DNA from 2 places in the Streptomyces sp. NPDC054842 genome. Region 2 is predicted to be linked to the other one. Evidence: predicted binding sites of a transcription regulator. Region 2 holds the regulator's gene; the other holds the start of a gene.
The links. Region 2 encodes HrcA, which represses chaperone genes, less so after heat shock. Its sites were predicted from a motif close to TTNGCACTCNGNNNNNCNGAGTGCNAA; they were not measured.

Region 1: the regulator HrcA is predicted to act here: its motif matches at 7,490-7,516, upstream of groL (chaperonin GroEL).

What each region holds. Positions count from the first base shown of each region.
Region 1 covers NZ_JBSGZN010000074.1:13,589-23,399, reverse strand. The annotation lists gene ACWGIS_RS34655 (ABC transporter substrate-binding protein) at 1-917, shown strand, start outside; gene ACWGIS_RS34650 (DUF3263 domain-containing protein) at 987-1,214, shown strand; gene otsB (trehalose-phosphatase) at 1,284-2,138, shown strand; gene ACWGIS_RS34640 (alpha,alpha-trehalose-phosphate synthase (UDP-forming)) at 2,256-3,659, opposite strand; gene ACWGIS_RS34635 (glucosyl-3-phosphoglycerate synthase) at 3,768-4,739, opposite strand; SAM riboswitch class I at 4,908-5,064, shown strand; gene thrC (threonine synthase) at 5,082-6,386, shown strand; gene ACWGIS_RS34625 (MoaD/ThiS family protein) at 6,383-6,661, shown strand; gene ACWGIS_RS34620 (cold-shock protein) at 7,071-7,274, shown strand; gene groL (chaperonin GroEL) at 7,679-9,304, shown strand; gene ACWGIS_RS34610 (NADH:flavin oxidoreductase) at 9,530-9,811, shown strand, end outside.
Region 2 covers NZ_JBSGZN010000009.1:18,376-28,186, forward strand. The annotation lists gene ACWGIS_RS09345 (SpoIIE family protein phosphatase) at 1-1,885, shown strand, start outside; gene hemW (radical SAM family heme chaperone HemW) at 1,908-3,140, shown strand; gene ACWGIS_RS09355 (DUF3097 domain-containing protein) at 3,330-4,133, opposite strand; gene ACWGIS_RS09360 (MBL fold metallo-hydrolase) at 4,180-4,914, opposite strand; gene hrcA (heat-inducible transcriptional repressor HrcA) at 5,127-6,143, shown strand; gene dnaJ (molecular chaperone DnaJ) at 6,144-7,280, shown strand; gene ACWGIS_RS09375 (nitronate monooxygenase) at 7,416-8,501, shown strand; gene ACWGIS_RS09380 (16S rRNA (uracil(1498)-N(3))-methyltransferase) at 8,498-9,247, shown strand; gene ACWGIS_RS09385 (hypothetical protein) at 9,398-9,811, shown strand, end outside.

The DNA of each region.
Region 1 (9,811 bases), on a different contig from region 2:
TGCTCTCCATACCCACCCAGGCCGACTTCGTCCGCCAGCTCAGCAGCGCGGGCGAGACGCGGCAGGTCCAGTACGGCATGCCCTTCGCCGCCTCCACGCGGCTGCTCTTCTACAACAAGAAGCTGTTCTCCTCGGCCGGCCTCACCCCGCCGAAGACCTGGGACCAGCTCGCCGCCGACGCCGCGGTGCTCAAGTCCAAGGGCGTCAAGGTCCCCTACGCGCTGCCGCTGGGCCCCGAGGAGGCGCAGGCGGAGACCATGCAGTGGCTGCTGAGCGGGGGCGGCGGCTACACGCAGGACGTCGGCACCTACCAGATCGACTCCCCGGAGAACATCAGCACCTTCGACTGGCTCAAGGACGAGCTGGTCGACAAGGGCCTCACCGGGCCGACCCCGCCCGCGAAGCTGAACCGCGCCGACGCCTTCGCCGCCTTCGCCCGCGGCGACGTCGGCATGCTCAACGGCCACCCCACGCTGATGCGGGCGGCCGCCGCCAAGGGCGTGAAGTTCGGCATGGTGCCGATGCCGGGCGTCGACGGCAGGAGCCGCGCCACCATGGGCGTCGCCGACTGGATGATGGCCTTCAAGCAGAACGGCCACCGCGACCAGATCGGTGACTTCCTCGACTACGTCTACAGCACCGAGAACGTGCTCGCCTTCTCCCACCAGTACGACCTGCTGCCGGTGACCACCTCCGCGTCCGACGCCATGGCCGCCGACGAGGACGACCGCGATCTCGCGCCGTTCCTGGAGCAGCTGCCCGCCGCCGAGCTCTACCCGGTCGGCCGGACGAGCTGGGCCGGGGTCGCCGCCTCCGTCAAGCAGGAGATCGGCAAGGCCCTGGGCCCCGGCGGCAGTCCCTCGGCCGTCCTCGGCGAACTCCAGCGCAAGGCGACCATCGCCGAGAGCGCGGAGTAGGACACCCGGGCTCCGGCACCCCCGCCCGTCCCGGCGGCGGTGTCGGTGCCGGGTACTACGGTGGCCGGCATGGAAGACCTCACCCCACGGGAGCGGGCCGTCCTCGCCACGGCGCGCCGGAACTGGCCCGGGCCGGGCGCCAAGGAGCGGGCGATACGCGAGGAGCTGGGTCTCGTGCCGGTCAGGTACTACCAGCTGCTCAACGCCCTGCTCGACGACCCGAGGGCGCTCGCGCACGACCCGGTGACCGTCAACCGCCTGCGCCGGGTCCGCGAGGCCCGCCGCGCGGAGCGCTGAGACCGGCGGGCCCGCACCCGGTCCGATGAGACATGCGTGCGTACGGCCCCTCGCGGATAGGGTCGTCGTATGGGCAGCAACGCGGACTCCACGGACTCCTTGCCGACGCCGGTGACCACGGCCGGGCGCGAGGGACTCGACGCCATTCTGGGACGGCCCGGCCGGGCCGTGATCGCTCTCGACTTCGACGGGACGCTCGCCCCGATCGTCGCCGACCCCGAACAGGCCAGGGCGCACCCCGGCGCGGTTGCGGCCCTGGCGGCCCTCGCGCCCAAGGTGGCGTCCGTGGCCGTCGTCACCGGCCGCCCGGCGGGCGTCGCGGTCCGCCACGGCGGCTTCGCGGGCGTCCCCGGCCTGGAGCACCTGGTGGTCCTCGGGCACTACGGCGCCGAGCGCTGGGACGCGGTGAGCGGCACGGTCAACGCGCCCGCCCCGCACCCCGGGGTGGCCGCGGTCCGCGCGGAACTGCCCGGGTTCCTGGACGAGATCGGGGCCTGGCAGGGCACCTGGATCGAGGAGAAGGGCCGCGCCGTCGCCGTGCACACGCGCCGCGCGGCGGACCCGCAGGCCGCCTTCGAGACCCTGCGCGGCCCGCTCACCGAGCTGGCCGCCCGGCACGGCCTGATCGTCGAGCCCGGCCGGATGGTCCTGGAGCTGCGGCCGCCGGGCGTGGACAAGGGCGTCGCCCTCACCGAGTACGTGCGCGAGACCGGCGCCGAGGCCGTCCTCTACGCCGGGGACGACCTGGGCGACCTGCCCGCCTTCGCCGCCGTCGACAAGCTCCGCTCCGACGGCGTACCGGGCCTGCTGGTGTGCAGCGGCAGCGCCGAGGTCGCCGAACTCGCCGAGCGCGCCGACCTGGTGGTCGAGGGACCGCCCGGGGTCGTCGCCCTCCTCACCGCCCTGGCGGCCCGGATCGTCTGACCCGCCCCGGCCCGGCCGGCACGGACACCCCGTGCCCGGCCGCGTCCGGTGCCGGTGGGTCCCCTCCCCGGCGCCTGGCCGGGGTTACCCCTGCCCGGCGCCCGGCGCGGGACGGGCTCAGGCCCGCAGGGCGTTCAGCTGGTCCAGGAACCACTGGGCGGGCGGGAGCGCGGTCGCCGCCGCGGCCAGCCGCTTGGCGCGGGTGGCGCGCTCGTCCGCCGGCAGCGTCAGCGCCTCGTGCAGCGCGCGTGCGGTGCCCACCACGTCGTACGGGTTCACCGTGACGGCGTCCTCGCCCAGCTCCTCGTGCGCCCCCGCCTCCCGGGAGAGCACCAGGACGCACCCCTCGTCCGAGACGACGGGCACCTCCTTGGCGACCAGGTTCATGCCGTCCCGGATCGGGTTGACCAGCGCCACGTCCGCCAGCCGGTACGCCGCGAGGGACCGGGCGAAGTCGTCCTTGACGTGCAGCACCACCGGCGTCCAGCCGGGCGTCCCGAACCGGGCGTTGATCGCTTCCGCGACCCGCTGCACCTCGGCCGTGTACTCCCGGTAGACGGCCAGGTCCTGCCGGGACGGGTAGGCGAAGGCGACGTGCACCACGCGCTCGTGCCACTCCGGCCGGTCCGCGAGCAGCCGCTCGTACGCCAGCAGTCCGCGCACGATGTTCTTCGACAGCTCGGTGCGGTCGACCCGCACGACCGTCCGGCGCGGCGTCCCCTCGGGAGACGTGCCGATCTGCTCCCGCAGCGCCGCCATCCGGTCGTCCACGTCCGCCTCGTGCGAGCGCGCCCGCAGGAAGTCCGCGTCCGCGCCCAGACCGTGCACGCCGATCCGGGTGTCGCCGGTCCCGCCGGCCAGCTCCGCGCAGCACGCGGTGAACGCGTCCGCCCAGCGCCGGGTCAGGAAGCCCAGCCGGTCCGCGCCCAGCATCCCGCGCAGCACCTGGTCCGCGATGTCGTCGGGCAGCATCCGGAAGTAGTCGACGGGCGCCCACGGGGTGTGCGAGAAGTGCCCGATGCGCAGGTCGGGCCGCAGCTCCCGGAGCATCCCCGGCACCAGCGTCAGGTGGTAGTCCTGCACCAGGACCGAGGCACCGGTGGCCGCGGACTCCGCCAGCGCCTCGGCGAAGGCGCGGTTGTACGCCTCGTACGAGGCCCACTGGCGCCGGAACTCCGCGTCGAAGACCGGCTCCAGGGGCGTCTGGTACAGCATGTGGTGGACGAACCAGAGCACCGAGTTCGCGATGCCGTTGTACGCGTCCGCGTGCACCTCGGCGTCGATGTCGAGCATCCGCACGCCGTCCTCGCCGACCCCGCGCCGCACCGCCTCGCGGTCCCCGTCGCCGAGGGCCGCGCACACCCACAGGGCGCCCGCGTCCGGTCCGATGGCCGAGAGCCCCGAGACGAGTCCGCCCCCGCCGCGCCGGGCGTGGAGCGAGCCGTCCTCGCGGACCTCGTAGGAGACCGGACCGCGGTTGGATGCGACAAGGATCTGGTGGTCACCGTGCGTGGAAGCCATAAGCCTCAACTTAGCCCGGGTCGGAACCGCTCAAACGTACGGACTCGACGGGTACCGGCCGTATACGACCGCCGGAGCCCGTCACGGTCCGTCACTCTCCGGGCCGTCTCACGCGACTCTGCGTGAGCGGTACTCGGAGATCTCCACCATCGGGGGGCGCTCCTCCGTGTCCACGGAGTAGGTGCGCGGCTCGAAGCCGTCGTCGCCCCGCTCGAACTGGGTGAGCGCCGGGCGTATCAGATGGCCGCGGGCCAGCCGGAGCTGCGCGGTGCGGTAGATCGCGGCGGCCATCCGGCCGAGCGCCTGCCCGTCCTGGTGGCGGTGCCTGCGCACGCCCACGTCGACCTGCGCGAGCGCGTCCAGGCCCACCAGGTGCAGCGCGTCGACCAGCATGCCGAGCTCGACGCCGTACCCGACGGGGAACGGCAGCCGCTCCAGCAGGGACCGGCGGGCCGCGTACTCGCCGCCCAGCGGCTGCACGAAGCCCGCGAGCTGCGGCCAGTGCATGTTCAGCAGCGGGCGCGCCATCAGCTCGGTGACCCGTCCGCCCTGGCCCGCGGCGGTTCTGCCGGAGGCGGACCCGTCGGACACGGTCAGCGGCCGGTCGTACATGGCCTTGACGAGGGCGACGTCCGGATCGGTGAGCAGCGGGCCCACGATCCCGGTGACGAAGTCCGACGAGAACTCCCTCAGGTCCGCGTCGACGAAACAGACGATGTCCCCGCTCGTCACCAGCAGTGACCGCCACAGGACCTCGCCCTTGCCGGGGACGGCCGGCAGGCGCGGCAGGATCGCGTCCCGGTGCACCACCCGGGCGCCCGCCGCGGCGGCGACCGCCGAGGTGCGGTCGGTCGACCCCGAGTCGACGACCACGATCTCGTCGACGAGCGGGACCTGCCGCATCAGGTCGTGGCGGATCACGGAGACGATCTCGCCGACGGTCGCTTCCTCGTTCAGCGCGGGCAGCACGACGCTGACCGTCGAGCCCGTCGCCCGTTTCGCGGCCATCAGCCTGTGCAGCGGGCGATCGGTGACGGACCAGGAGCGGGTGCTCAGCCAGCGCTCGACTTCTTCCAGCACGGTCCGGGGCTCCTCACTGTCTGCTCACACGCCCACCCGGGGTGTGATCCATCTCGCGGTTCGGACGACTATCTCAACTGTCCTGGCCGTCGGTTACAGTCTTGAACAACGCGGATGACCATCGCATGTCCTGATCCGGGAACCGCGCGCAGATCAACAACTGAACACCGCTCATCCAGAGGGGCAGAGGGATACGGCCCGTTGAAGCCCCGGCAACCCTCCAGCCGGTCTCGTCCTGATCGTCATCGGTCAGCTCGCGAGGCTCCCGGCTAGGGAAGGTGCCAAATCCGTCTCACGGCGAAGTGCGCCGTGAGGAAGATGAGGAGAAAGGGCCTCGCCTCCATGGCTGCGCAGACAGTTGCAAGCACCACGAACTCCCCCACCGCCGCGGACTCCGTCGATCTCGGCCCCGCCGCCGCCCTCTCCTGCCGCGAATGCGGACACCGCGTGCCGCTCGGCCCGGTCTTCGCCTGCGAGGAGTGTTTCGGCCCGCTGGAGATCGCCTACGACTTCTCGGCCTACGACACCGAGGAACTCCGCAAGCGCATCGAGGCGGGCCCCGCGAACATCTGGCGCTACGCGCCCCTGCTGCCCGTCCCGGCGGACGTCGCCGACAAGCCGAACATCAACCCGGGCTGGACCAAGCTCGTGCAGGCCGACAACCTGGCCCGCGAGCTGGGCGTCGAGGCCGGCAAGCTGTTCGTCAAGGACGACTCCGGCAACCCGACGCACTCCTTCAAGGACCGCGTCGTCGCGCAGGCCCTGGAGGCCGCCCGCGCCTTCGGCTTCACCACGCTCTCCTGCTCCTCCACGGGGAACCTGGCCGGCGCCGTCGGCGCCGCCGCCGCCCGGGCCGGCTTCCGGTCCTGCGTGTTCATCCCGCACGACCTGGAGCAGGGCAAGATCGTCATGGCCGCGGTCTACGGCGGCGAGCTCGTCGGCATCGAGGGCAACTACGACGACGTCAACCGCTTCTGCTCCGAGCTCATCGGCGACCCGGCCGGTGAGGGCTGGGGCTTCGTCAACGTCAACCTGCGGCCGTACTACGCGGAGGGCTCGAAGACCCTCGCGTACGAGATCTGCGAGCAGCTCGGCTGGCGGCTGCCGGACCAGCTCGTCGTGCCGATCGCGTCCGGCTCGCAGCTCACGAAGATCGACAAGGGCCTCCAGGAGCTGATCAGGCTCGGGCTGGTCGAGGACAGGCCGTACAAGATCTTCGGCGCCCAGGCCGAGGGCTGCTCGCCGGTGTCGGTGGCCTACAAGGCGGGACACGACGTCGTGCGGCCGCAGAAGCCGGACACGATCGCCAAGTCGCTCGCCATCGGCAACCCGGCCGACGGACCGTACGTCCTCGACATCGCGCGCCGGACGGGCGGCGCGGTGGAGGATGTCGACGACGGGCAGATCGTCGACGCGATCAAGCTGCTGGCGCGCACCGAGGGCATCTTCGCCGAGACGGCCGGCGGGGTGACCGTGGGCGTCACGAAGAAGCTGATCGAGAGCGGCGCCCTGGACCCGGCGCTGACCACGGTCGTCCTCAACACCGGTGACGGCCTCAAGACCCTCGACGCGGTGGCCGGGACCGGTCTGACCGCGACCATCCGCCCGAACCTGGACTCCTTCCGAGAGGCTGGCCTCGCATCATGAGCGTCAACGTTCGCATCCCCACGATCCTGCGCACCTACACGGGCGGCAAGGCCGAGGTCCCGGCGGAGGGCGCGACCCTCGCCGAGGTCATCACGGACCTGGAGAAGAACCACACGGGCATCGCCGCGCGCGTCCTGGACGACCAGGGCAAGCTGCGCCGCTTCGTGAACGTGTACGTGAACGACGATGACGTGCGGTTCGAGCAGGGCCTGGAGACGGCGACGCCCGACGGCGCCGGCGTGTCAATCATCCCGGCCGTGGCCGGCGGCTGCTGACCACGCACCGTTTCACCGGATTGCCCTCTCCGTGAGAGAAACGGAGGGGGCAATTCTGCATGGTTGAGCACGGTAGAGTTGGGGAAGCTACTTCGCTTTCCATGCCGGGTGCATATGAACACCGACCCGGTGCCCGATAAGAAGCAGCCAATGTACCCGGCATTTTTGAGCCTTTTATGGCATTTACGGGGCCCGACTTGCCCTGAATATGTGCGAATTCTCCACATACAGCCGATCGCCGATGCCCGGAATTCTCGTCCGATTGACCTGTTGCAGAGGGCAGTTGGACAGATACATTCAGCCGCGGTCGACGCGTTCCGGCGCACACCCCCAACCGTTGGGGGGTGAGGTCTGACCCGGATCCGCGAAGTGTGGATCTGTGCAAGGGCCAGTAATAGGGGAGTTAGGCATGGCTCAGGGCACCGTCAAGTGGTTCAACGCGGAGAAGGGGTACGGCTTCATCGCGGTCGACGGTGGTGCGGACGTCTTCGTGCACTACAGCGCGATTCAGATGGACGGCTACCGCACCCTTGAAGAGGGTCAGCGAGTGGAGTTCGAGATCTCGCAGGGCCAGAAGGGTCCGCAGGCGGACATGGTCAAACTCGCCGTCTGATCCCGGCGCGATCGGCCACGCACGCACGCACTCACTCACGTCGAGGGGCTCGTATCCCATCAGGGGTACGGGCCCCTCGGGCGTTCCCCGGCGTTCCCGGGCTCGGCCCGGACCCTGCCGGGCGGGAGGGGGTGGCGCGGGCCGCGCAGGCGCTCGGGAGGCGCTCGTGAGGCGCTTCGCGCGCCCCCTGGAAGGGGCTCGCTGGAGGGAGGCACCTTGCACTCTCGGGGGTCGAGTGCTAATCATTGGCGTTAGCACTCTGAAGGTGAGAGTGACAACGAAGGACCGGGTCGGTGAGGCCCGCAGGCCATGTGGGGCAAGGAACCACTAGGCAGGCAGGCCGTCCGTCGCGGGCGCCAGCGCGGTCCGGAGCAATCCACCCCAGTCCGGGAGGACCACTTCACATGGCCAAGATCATCGCGTTCGACGAGGAGGCACGGCGCGGTCTCGAGCGCGGGATGAACCAGCTCGCCGACGCCGTCAAGGTCACCCTTGGTCCCAAGGGTCGCAACGTCGTCCTCGAGAAGAAGTGGGGCGCCCCCACGATCACCAACGATGGTGTTTCCATCGCCAAGGAGATCGAGCTCGAGGACCCGTACGAGAAGATCGGCGCAGAGCTGGTCAAGGAAGTCGCGAAGAAGACGGACGACGTAGCCGGTGACGGCACGACGACCGCGACCGTCCTGGCCCAGGCGCTGGTCCGCGAGGGCCTTCGCAACGTCGCCGCCGGCGCCAACCCGATGGCTCTCAAGCGCGGTATCGAGAAGGCCGTCGAGGCCGTCTCCGGTGCCCTGCTGGAGCAGGCGAAGGATGTCGAGACCAAGGAGCAGATCGCTTCGACGGCCTCCATCTCCGCCGCCGACACCCAGATCGGCGAGCTCATCGCCGAGGCGATGGACAAGGTCGGCAAGGAAGGCGTCATCACCGTCGAGGAGTCCCAGACCTTCGGTCTGGAGCTGGAGCTCACCGAGGGTATGCGCTTCGACAAGGGCTACATCTCGGCGTACTTCGCCACCGACATGGAGCGTATGGAGGCCGTCCTCGACGACCCGTACATCCTGATCGCCAACTCGAAGATCAGCAACGTCAAGGACCTGCTGCCGCTCCTCGAGAAGGTCATGCAGTCCGGCAAGCCGCTGCTGATCATCGCCGAGGACGTCGAGGGCGAGGCCCTGTCGACCCTGGTCGTCAACAAGATCCGTGGCACCTTCAAGTCCGTCGCCGTCAAGGCCCCGGGCTTCGGTGACCGCCGCAAGGCCATGCTCGGCGACATCGCCATCCTCACGGGCGGCGAGGTCATCTCCGAGGAGGTCGGCCTCAAGCTGGAGAACGCGGGCATCGACCTGCTCGGCCGCGCCCGCAAGGTCGTCATCACCAAGGACGAGACCACGATCGTCGACGGCGCCGGCTCCGCCGACCAGGTCGCCGGCCGGGTCAACCAGATCCGCGCCGAGATCGAGAACTCCGACTCGGACTACGACCGCGAGAAGCTCCAGGAGCGTCTGGCGAAGCTGGCCGGCGGCGTGGCCGTCATCAAGGCCGGTGCCGCCACGGAGGTCGAGCTCAAGGAGCGCAAGCACCGCATCGAGGACGCCGTTCGCAACGCGAAGGCGGCCGTCGAGGAGGGCATCGTCGCCGGTGGTGGCGTGGCCCTGCTCCAGGCCTCCTCGGTCTTCGAGAAGCTGGAGCTGACGGGTGACGAGGCGACCGGCGCCAACGCCGTGAAGCTCGCCCTGGAGGCCCCGCTCAAGCAGATCGCCGTCAACGGCGGTCTCGAGGGCGGCGTCATCGTCGAGAAGGTCCGCAACCTGCCCGTCGGCCACGGTCTGAACGCCGCGACCGGTGAGTACGTGGACATGATCGCCGAGGGCATCATCGACCCGGCGAAGGTCACGCGCTCTGCCCTGCAGAACGCCGCGTCCATCGCCGCGCTGTTCCTCACCACCGAGGCCGTCATCGCCGACAAGCCCGAGAAGGCCGCCGCCGGCGGCGCCCCGGGCGGCATGCCGGGCGGTGACATGGACTTCTGATCCTCCCGGATCAGGCTCGTCCTTTCCGAGGGCGGCACCCCTTCCCAGGGGTGCCGCCCTCGGGCGTTTCCGGGGTGGCCCCCCGCCCGCGTGGCCGGGATCACACCGCTGCACGGCGGGGACCCGGAATGCCGCGGCGCCGGGGACCGTTGTCCGGAGGGTGGGTCAATGCACGTGCACATACCCACCGGAATGTCCGTCTTCCCCGCCCCGAGGAGCCCTCACGTGACAGCCGACGCCGCGTCCCGCGCAGCCGAGATCCTTTCCCGGCCCGTGTCCCTGAACGGCCTGACCGTCCCGAACCGGATCGTGATGGCACCGATGACCCGGGAGTTCTCGCCGGGCGGCGTACCGGGCGAGGACGTGGTCGGCTACTACGCGCGGCGCGCCGCCGCGGGCGTGGGCCTCATCGTCACCGAGGGCACCTACGTCGGCCACGACTCCGCGGGCCAGAGCGACCGCGTGCCGCGCTTCCACGGCGAGGAGCAGCTCGCCGGCTGGACGAAG
Region 2 (9,811 bases):
GCTCACGGACTGGGCCGAACACGCCCTGACGGGCCCGGTCGCGGTCACCGACCGGCTGCTCGACGACGCCGCCGTGATCGTCAGCGAACTCGTCACCAACGCCGTCGTGCACGCCGGGACGGACGTCGAGCTGCTCTGCCGCCTCGACCGGGACGACCCCCTTGAGCCGGACGCCGACGAGGACGGACCGGACACCCTCGGCGGCCACGACACGGCCGGACTCGTCCTGGAGGTCGCCGACCACCACCCCTCCCGCGGCGTACGGGACGACGGCACCGAGCGCCCGAACGGCACCCCCGAGTACGGCCGCGGGCTCCGCCTGGTCTCCGCGCTCTCCGGCGAATGGGGCGTGACGTACCGGACCGGCGTCAAGACCGTGTGGGCGCGGCTCCCCGTCGGCGGGCCGGCTCCGGCCGACGGCGGGAGCGAGCCGCACGCCCCCGCACCGGCCGCCGGGCCCCGGACGGCCGCCGCAGGACCGCCCGGCCCCGGCCCGCACCACACCGCCCGGCGGGACCACGACTGGGTCAGCCGCGGCGCCCTCTCCTTCCTCGCCGAGGCCTCCGACCTGCTCGCGGGACAGCTCGACGAGGACCTGGTCGCGGCGCTCGCCGGACAGCTCCTCGTGCCCCGCATCGCCGACTGGTGCGCCGTCTGGCTGGAGGACGAGGCCACCGCCTGGCGGGGCTCCGATCGGCCCGGCGGCGCCACCGGGCCGCGGCTGGCCCGGGTCTGGCACGGCAGCGAGAACCGCATCGAGGAACTGCGCCGCGCCCTGGAGAAGGACCCGCCGCGGCTGCCCGACTCGGTGCGCTCCCGGGCCGTCCCGGTGCCCTGGCCCGGCGAGGACCGGGGCCCGCACGGAGCGCCCGGCGCGGCCCTGGCGTACCGGCTGATCGCCGGTGGGCGGCCGCTGGGCACCCTCGTCATCGGACGCGCCGGACTGACCGGCTTCCCCGACGAGGTCACCGGACTCGTCGAGGACCTCAGCCGCCGGATCGCGCTCGCCGTCGGCGCCGCCCGCCAGTACGCGCGCCAGGCCACCATCAGCCGGGTCCTCCAGCGCGGCCTGCTGCCCGGCGCCGTCGCCGAGATCCCCGGCGTGCGCAGCGCCCTCGTGTACGAGCCGTGCGACAAGGGCGGCCCGAGCGGCGACTTCTACGACCTGTTCCCGGCCGGGGACGGGCGCTGGTGCTTCGCGGTCGGCGACGTCCAGGGCAAGGGCCCCGAGGCCGCCGTCGTCATCGGGCTCGCCCGGCCCTGGCTGCGGCTGCTGGCCCGCGAGGGCTACGCCGTCGCGGACGTCCTGGACCGCCTCAACCAGCTGCTGCTCGACGACGCGACCGAGGCGGCCGACGCCGCGGCCCGCGCCCTGGTCGCGTCGGGCGGGCCCGGGCTCGTCGACGCCGAGGGCCCGCAGACGCGGTTCCTCTCCCTGCTCCACGGCGAGCTGGTGCCCTTCGACGGAGGCGTGCGGTGCACCCTCGCCTCCGCCGGCCACCCGCTGCCGCTCCTCCTGCGGCCCGACGGCTCCGTCCGGGAGGTGGCCGCCCCGCAGATGCTGCTCGGCGTCGTGGAGGACGCGGCCTACACCGCCGAGACCTTCGAGCTGCACCCCGGCGACACCGTGCTGTGCGTCACGGACGGGGTGACCGAGCGCCGCGACGGCTCCCGCCAGTTCGACGACCACGACGGACTCGCGACCGCCCTCGCGGGCTGCGCCGGACTGAGCGCCCAGCTGATCGCGGAGCGGATCCGGCGGCTCGTGCACGCCTTCGGGAACAAGCCGCCGGAGGACGACCTGGCCCTCCTCGTCCTCCAGGCGGAACAGCCCGGCCGGCCGCTTCCAGCCGGCCGGCCGGACCACGCGGACGGGGCCGGGTGAGCCGTGCTGGACAATGGAGGGCATGCCTTCCGCACTCCCCGACGGTGAGCCCGTCCCCGACGACGGGGCGCTGCCCGCGCACGCCCTGGCCGGGGCCGCCGAGCGCGCCCTCGGGTTCTACCTCCACGTCCCGTACTGCGCGACCCGCTGCGGCTACTGCGACTTCAACACCTACACGGCCACCGAGCTGCGGGGCACCGGGGGCGTGCTCGCCTCCCGCGACAACTACGCGTCGACCCTGGTCGACGAGGTCCGGCTGGCCCGCAAGGTGCTGGGCGACGACCCGCGCCCCGTCCGCACGGTCTTCGTCGGCGGCGGTACGCCCACGCTGCTGGCCGCCGACGACCTCGTACGGATGCTGGCCGCCGTCCGCGACGAGTTCGGGCTCGCGGACGACGCCGAGATCACCACCGAGGCGAACCCGGAGTCGGTCGACCCCGCCTACCTCGCCACCCTGCGCGCCGGCGGCTTCAACCGGATCTCCTTCGGCATGCAGAGCGCCCGGCAGCACGTCCTCAAGGTGCTCGACCGCACCCACACCCCCGGCCGGCCCGAGGCCTGTGTCGCCGAGGCCCGAGCCGCCGGCTTCGACCACGTCAACCTGGACCTGATCTACGGCACCCCGGGGGAGACCGACGACGACTGGCGGGCCTCCCTGGACGCGGCCCTCGGCGCCGGCCCCGACCATGTCTCCGCGTACGCGCTGATCGTGGAGGAGGGCACCCAGCTCGCCCGCCGCATCCGCCGCGGCGAGGTCCCCATGACCGACGACGACGTGCACGCCGACCGGTACCTCATCGCCGACGAGGTGCTCGCGGCGGCGGGCTTCGACTGGTACGAGGTCTCGAACTGGGCCACCTCGGACGCCGGACGCTGCCTGCACAACGAGCTGTACTGGCGCGGCGCCGACTGGTGGGGCGCCGGGCCCGGCGCCCACAGCCACGTCGGCGGGGTGCGCTGGTGGAACGTGAAGCACCCCGGGGCGTACGCGGCGGCGCTGGCCGCCGGCCGGTCCCCGGGCGCCGGACGCGAACTCCTCGCCGACGAGGACCGGCGGGTCGAGCGCATCCTGCTCGAACTGCGGCTGCGCGAGGGCTGCCCGCTCTCCCTGCTCAGGCCCGACGGCCTCGCGGCCTCCCGCCGCGCCCTGTCCGAAGGACTCCTCGAAGCCGGGCCGTACGAGGCCGGGCGGGCCGTGCTCACCCTGCGCGGGCGGCTGCTCGCGGACGCGGTGGTGCGCGACCTGGTGGACTGAGGTACCCCGCTCTCCTCCGTATCCTGGGGCCACGCCCTCCGGGGGCCTTGTGCCGCGCTGACGCGCTTGTCCTCAAGCGCCGGACGGGCTGGAATCCGACCCCGACCCGGGTCGCCTCGTCGCGTTCGTCCTCCAGCGGTCGGCGGGCTGGGATCCGCCCTCGGACGGCGTGCCGTGCCGGGCGCGCCGCTACTCCGGTGCCGTGACGAAGTCGATCAGCTCCTCGACACGGCCGAGGAGTTCCGGCTCCAGGTCCTTGTAGGAGCGGACCCGGGACAGGATGTGCTGCCAGGCGGCGCCGGTGTTCTCGGGCCAGCCCAGCGCGCGGCACACGCCGGTCTTCCAGTCCTGCCCGCGCGGCACCCGGGGCCAGCCGGCGATGCCGACGGACGACGGCTTCACGGCCTCCCAGATGTCGATGTACGGGTGGCCCACGACGAGCGCGTACTCGCTCGTGACCCCCTCGGCGATGCGGAACTCCTTCGAACCGGGGACCAGGTGGTCGACCAGGACCCCGAGCCGGGCGTCCGGACCGGGCCCGAACTCCTCGACCACCGCGGGGAGGTCGTCGACGCCCTCCAGGTACTCGACGACGACGCCCTCGATGCGCAGGTCGTCACCCCAGACCCGCTCGACCAGCTCGGCGTCGTGCCTGCCCTCGACGTAGATGCGGCCGGCCCGGGCCACGCGGGCGCGGGCGCCGGGCACGGCGACCGAACCGGAGGCGGTGCGGCTGGGCCGGGCCGGTCCCGCGGCGGGCCGCACCAGGGTGACCACCCTGCCCTCCAGCAGGAAGCCGCGCGGCTCCAGCGGGAACACCCGGTGCTTGCCGAAGCGGTCCTCCAGCGTCACCGTGCCCGCCTCGCAGCCGATCACCGCCCCGCAGAAACCGGTGCCGGGCTCCTCCACCACCAGACCGGGGTCGGCCGGGACCTCGGGCACGGGCTTGGGCTTCTTCCACGGCGGGGTCAGGTCCGGAGAGTACTGGCGCATTCGGATGACGATAGGAGAAGACGCGCGCCGAAGTCCCCGCCCGCGCCTACGACACGCCGAAGCGGGCGGCGAGCGCGTCCCGCTGGGCGCGGACGAACTCCGCGTCCACCGCCGCCCCGTGGCCCGGCACGTAGACCGCGTCCTCCCCGCCGAGGTCCAGCAGCCGGTCCAGCGCGGCCGGCCAGTGGGACGGGACGGCGTCCGGCCCCGCCTGCGGCTCGCCCGACTCCTCCACGAGGTCGCCGCAGAACACCACCTCCGGTCCGTCGGTGCCGGGCACGAGCACCACGAGGTCGTGCGCGGTGTGCCCGGGGCCCACGTTCGCCAGCAGGACCTGCGCGCCGCCGCCGAGGCCCAGCGTCCACTCGCCGGAGACGAGGTGGCGGGGCCGCACGAGCAGGTCCGCCGCCTCCGCCGCCGCGCGCGGGTCCAGGCCGTTGCGTACGGCGTCGGCGCGCAGTTCCTCGCGACCGTGGGCGAGCGCGGTGTCCAGGCCCACCGCGCCGAACACCTCCACCCCGGAGAAGGCGGCGGCCCCGAGGACGTGGTCGAAGTGCGGATGCGTCAGTGCGAGGTGCGTCACACGCCGCCCGGTTCCCAGGATCCGGCCCGCCTCGGCGCGCAGCCGCGCTCCCTCCGCCAGGCTCGACCCCGCGTCGATCAGCAGGGCCGCCCCCTCGCCCACCACGAGCCCCGCGGTGCAGTCCCAGCCCGGCAGCCGGCACCGCCCGGCCCGCGGCGCGAGTTGCTCCCATCCCGGCTCTTCCCAAGTCACCGTCACACGGAGACGCTAGCGGTGAAGCCCGGCGGGGGGTGCGACGGCGCGACATCGCAGGACACGTCCGTACACCTCGGCGGACGTCACGGGCCCGCCCTTGCCGGGGCCGTACCTCCCCGCCGTACACTGGCCCGGGGAACGCTGGCACTCGCACGCGCTGAGTGCCAGGAGGAAGACCGCGACGACCAAGGTGCCGACAGCTGGAGGTGTGCGCGATGCTCAGTGGACGCAGGCTCGAGGTACTGCGCGCCATCGTCCAGGACTACGTCGGGACGGAGGAGCCGGTCGGCTCCAAGGCGCTGACCGAGCGCCACCGGCTGGGCGTCTCCCCGGCCACCGTCCGCAACGACATGGCCGCCCTGGAGGACGAGGGGTACATCGCCCAGCCGCACACCAGTGCCGGGCGCATCCCCACCGACAAGGGCTACCGGCTGTTCGTGGACAAGCTCGCCGGCGTCAAGCCGATGACCGCGCCCGAGCGCCGCGCCATCCAGAACTTCCTCGACGGCGCCGTCGACCTCGACGACGTCGTGGGGCGCACGGTGCGGCTGCTCGCGCAGCTCACCCGGCAGGTCGCCGTCGTCCAGTACCCCTCGCTGACCCGCTCGACGGTGCGGCACGTGGAACTGCTCTCGCTGGCCCCGGCCCGCGTCATGCTGGTGCTCATCACGGACACCGGCCGGGTCGAGCAGCGCATGATCGACTGCCCGGCGCCCTTCGGCGAGGCGTCGCTGGCGGATCTGCGGGCCCGGCTCAACAGCCGGATCGCGGGCCGCCGTTTCGCGGACGTGCCGCAGTTGGTGCAGGATCTGCCGGAGGCCTTCGAGACGGAGGACCGCGGTACGGTCGCCACGGTGCTCTCCACCCTGCTGGAGACGCTCGTCGAGGAGAACGAGGAGCGGCTGATGATCGGCGGCACCGCCAATCTCACCCGCTTCGGACACGACTTCCCCCTCACGATCCGGCCGGTCCTCGAGGCGCTGGAGGAGCAGGTCGTGCTGCTCAAGCTCCTCGGTGAGTCGACGGATTCGGGCATGACCGTACGGATCGGTCACGAGAACGTCCACGAGGGGCTCAACTCCACGTCCGTGGTCTCGGTCGGCTACGGTTCGGGCGGCGAGGCAGTCGCCAAACTCGGCGTGGTCGGACCGACCCGCATGGATTACCCGGGAACGATGGGAGCGGTACGCGCAGTGGCACGGTACGTCGGACAGATCCTGGCGGAGTCGTAAGTGGCCACGGACTACTACGCCGTACTCGGCGTGCGCCGCGACGCGTCCCAGGACGAGATCAAGAAGGCGTTCCGGAGGCTCGCGCGCGAGCTGCACCCGGACGTCAATCCCGATCCGAAGACGCAGGAGCGGTTCAAGGAGATCAACGCCGCCTACGAGGTGTTGTCGGACCCGCAGAAGAAGCAGGTCTACGACCTCGGCGGCGACCCGCTCTCGCAGAGCGGCGGCGGGGGCGCGGGCGGCTTCGGCGCCGGCGGGTTCGGGAACTTCTCGGACATCATGGACGCGTTCTTCGGCACCGCGTCGCAGCGGGGCCCCCGGTCGCGCACGCGCCGCGGCCAGGACGCCATGATCCGGCTGGAGATCGACCTCGACGAGGCGGCCTTCGGCACCACCAAGGACATCCAGGTCGACACGGCCGTGGTGTGCACCACCTGCAACGGCGAGGGCGCGGCCCCCGGGACCTCCGCGCAGACCTGTGACATGTGCCGCGGTCGCGGCGAGGTGTCCCAGGTCACGCGGTCCTTCCTGGGCCAGGTCATGACCTCCCGCCCCTGCCCGCAGTGCCAGGGCTTCGGCACGGTCGTGCCGACGCCGTGCCCGGAGTGCGCGGGCGACGGGCGCGTGCGCTCGCGCCGCACCCTCACGGTGAAGATCCCGGCGGGTGTCGACAACGGCACGCGGATCCAGCTCGCGGGCGAGGGCGAGGTCGGCCCCGGCGGCGGCCCCGCCGGCGACCTGTACGTCGAGATCCACGAGCTGCCGCACTCGACGTTCCAGCGGCGCGGCGACGACCTGCACTGCACGGTCACCATCCCGATGACCGCGGCCTCCCTCGGCACGAAGGTGCCGCTGGAGACCCTGGACGGCCTGGAGGAGGTCGACATCCGCCCGGGCACCCAGTCCGGCCAGTCGATCCCGCTGCACGGCCGCGGCGTCACGCATCTGCGCGGCGGCGGCCGGGGCGACCTGATCGTCCACGTCGAGGTCATGACCCCCTCCAAGCTGGACGCGGAGCAGGAGCGCCTGCTGCGCGAACTGGCGAAGCTGCGCGGCGAGGAGCGGCCCACCGGCCAGTTCCAGCCCGGGCAGCAGGGCCTGTTCTCCCGGCTGAAGGACGCCTTCAACGGACGCTGACGCCGGCGCCCGCGGGCTGCCCCGACCGGGCGCCCGCGGTGCCCGCGCGGGACGCCCGGAGAGGCACATTCCGGTGGCCTGTGCCGCCGGAAGGCCGGATTCGGACTTGTACGGAGGACGTGACAACATGCCGTCATGTCCTCCGCGCTGACCGATCTCCTTCGGTGTCCGATCGTGCAGGCCCCCATGGCGGGCGGTGTCTCCGTGCCGCAGCTGGCCGCCGCCGTCTCCGAGGCCGGCGGGCTCGGCTTCCTCGCCGCCGGGTACAAGACGGCCGACGGCATGTACCAGGAGATCAAGCAGCTGCGCGGCCTCACCGGCCGCCCCTTCGGCGTGAACCTCTTCATGCCGCAGCAGGAACACACGGACCCGGCCGCCGTCGACGTCTACGCCCACCAGCTCGCCGGTGAGGCCGGCTGGTACCACACCGAGCTCGGCGACCCCGACAGCGGACGCGACGACGGCTACGACACCAAGCTCGCGGTCCTCCTCGACAATCCCGTGCCCGCGGTCTCCTTCCACTTCGGCTGCCCCACCCCCGAGGTGCTCGCCTCCTTCGCCCGCGCCGGCACGCTGACGATGGTCACCGCGACCACGGCCGACGAGGCGCAGGCCGTGGAGCGGGCGGGCGCCGACGTGGTGATCGTGCAGGGCGTCGAGGCCGGCGGCCACCAGGGCACCCACCGGGACGACCCGGAGACGGACGGCGCCGGCATCGGGCTGCTCTCGCTGGTCGCCCAGGTCCGCGAGAGCGTCCGGCTGCCGATCGTCGCGGCCGGCGGCATCATGCGCGGCGCGCAGATCGCCGCGGTCCTCGCGGCGGGCGCGAGCGCGGCCCAGCTCGGCACCGCGTTCGTCGCCACACCCGAGTCCGGCGCCGCCCCCGTGCACAAGGAGGCGCTGACCAACCCCCTGTTCGTCCGCACCGAGCTGACGCGCGCGTTCTCCGGGCGGCCGGCCCGCGGCCTCGTGAACCGCTTCATGCGCGAGCACGGCCCCTACGCCCCCGCCGCCTACCCCGAGGTCCACCACCTCACCTCCCCGCTGCGCAAGGCGGCGGCCAAGGCGGGCGACCCGCAGGGCATGGCGCTGTGGGCGGGCCAGGGCCACCGGATGGCCCGCGACCTGCCCGCCGGCCGGCTGGTGGAGGTCCTGGCCGCCGAACTCGACGCCGCGAAGACAGCGTTGTCGTCGTTCCCGGCCGCGGGCACGGCCCGATGACCGCGCCGGTGTTCGTGGTCGAGGACCTCCGTCCGGACAGCGGCGGACAGTTCGTGCTCGACGGCGCCGAGGGACGGCACGCGGTCTCCGTGAAGCGGCTGCGCCCCGGTGAGGACGTCGTCCTGACCGACGGCGCGGGCCGGTGGGCGGAGTGCGTCGTGACCGGCGCCGAGGGCAAGGACCGGCTGACCGTCCGGATGGGCGCGGTCGCCGAGGAACCGCCGGAGTCGCCGCGCATCACCGTCGTCCAGGCCCTCCCGAAGGGCGACCGGGGCGAACTCGCCGTCGAGACGATGACGGAGACCGGCGTCGACCGCGTCGTGCCCTGGGCCGCCTCCCGCTGCATCACCCAGTGGCGGGGCGACCGGGGCCAGAAGGCGCTCGCCAAGTGGCGGGCCACCGCCCGGGAGGCCGGCAAGCAGTCCCGCCGGGTGCGCTTCCCGGAGATCACCGACGCCATGACGAGCCGCCAGGTCGCCGCACTTCTGGCCACCGCCGACCTCGCCGCCGTCCTGCACGAGGACCGCGCGTACCCCAGTGAGCCCCTGGCCACGGCCCAACTCCCCGCGAGCGGCGACATCGTGCTCGTCGTGGGACCCGAGGGCGGTGTCTCGCCGGAGGAACTGGCGCTGTTCGCCGAGGCCGGCGCGAAGGCGTACCGGCTGGGGCGCAGCGTGCTGCGCACCTCCACCGCCGGCACCGCGGCGACGGCCCTGCTGCTGGGCCGCACCGGACGCTGGTCCTGACCCACCGTCCCCGCAGGTGGCGCCGGAACTCGCGCCTCCGCAGGGCGACTTCGCGGAGCCGCGCGGGAGCCGCCGCCGCCTCGCGGCCCTCGGTCACACTGGCCGCATGCGGTCTACCGCCGGGCCCGCGACGGTGGCACGCTGCCCTCCATGGGGGTTTTGAGGCATTCAAGGCGGCGGACCGGTCGCGGAAGGCTCCACGGACTGGCCGCTCTGGGCGCGGTCGCCGTGTTCGGCGTGGCCGCGTGCGAACCGGGTGACGGGCTCAGCTCCGCGTCGGTCGCGTACACCACGGACCAGGCGGGCACCAAGGAGCTGGAGCGGCGGGGCGTCGACGTGCAGTGGCTGAGCTGCACCGCGAACTACGGCGACCGCGACAAGGTGTCCACGCCCGGCAAGTCGTCCTCGCCCACCGTGCGGACCGTGGCGGACGTCGACTGCCAGGGCGAGACGAAGAGCGGGCAGGACATCACCATCACCGGCGAGGTCACGCGCGAGGTCAACGGCAAGTGCGTACGCGGCGACCTCACCGCCAAGGTGGGCGGCAAACAGCGCTTCCGTCTC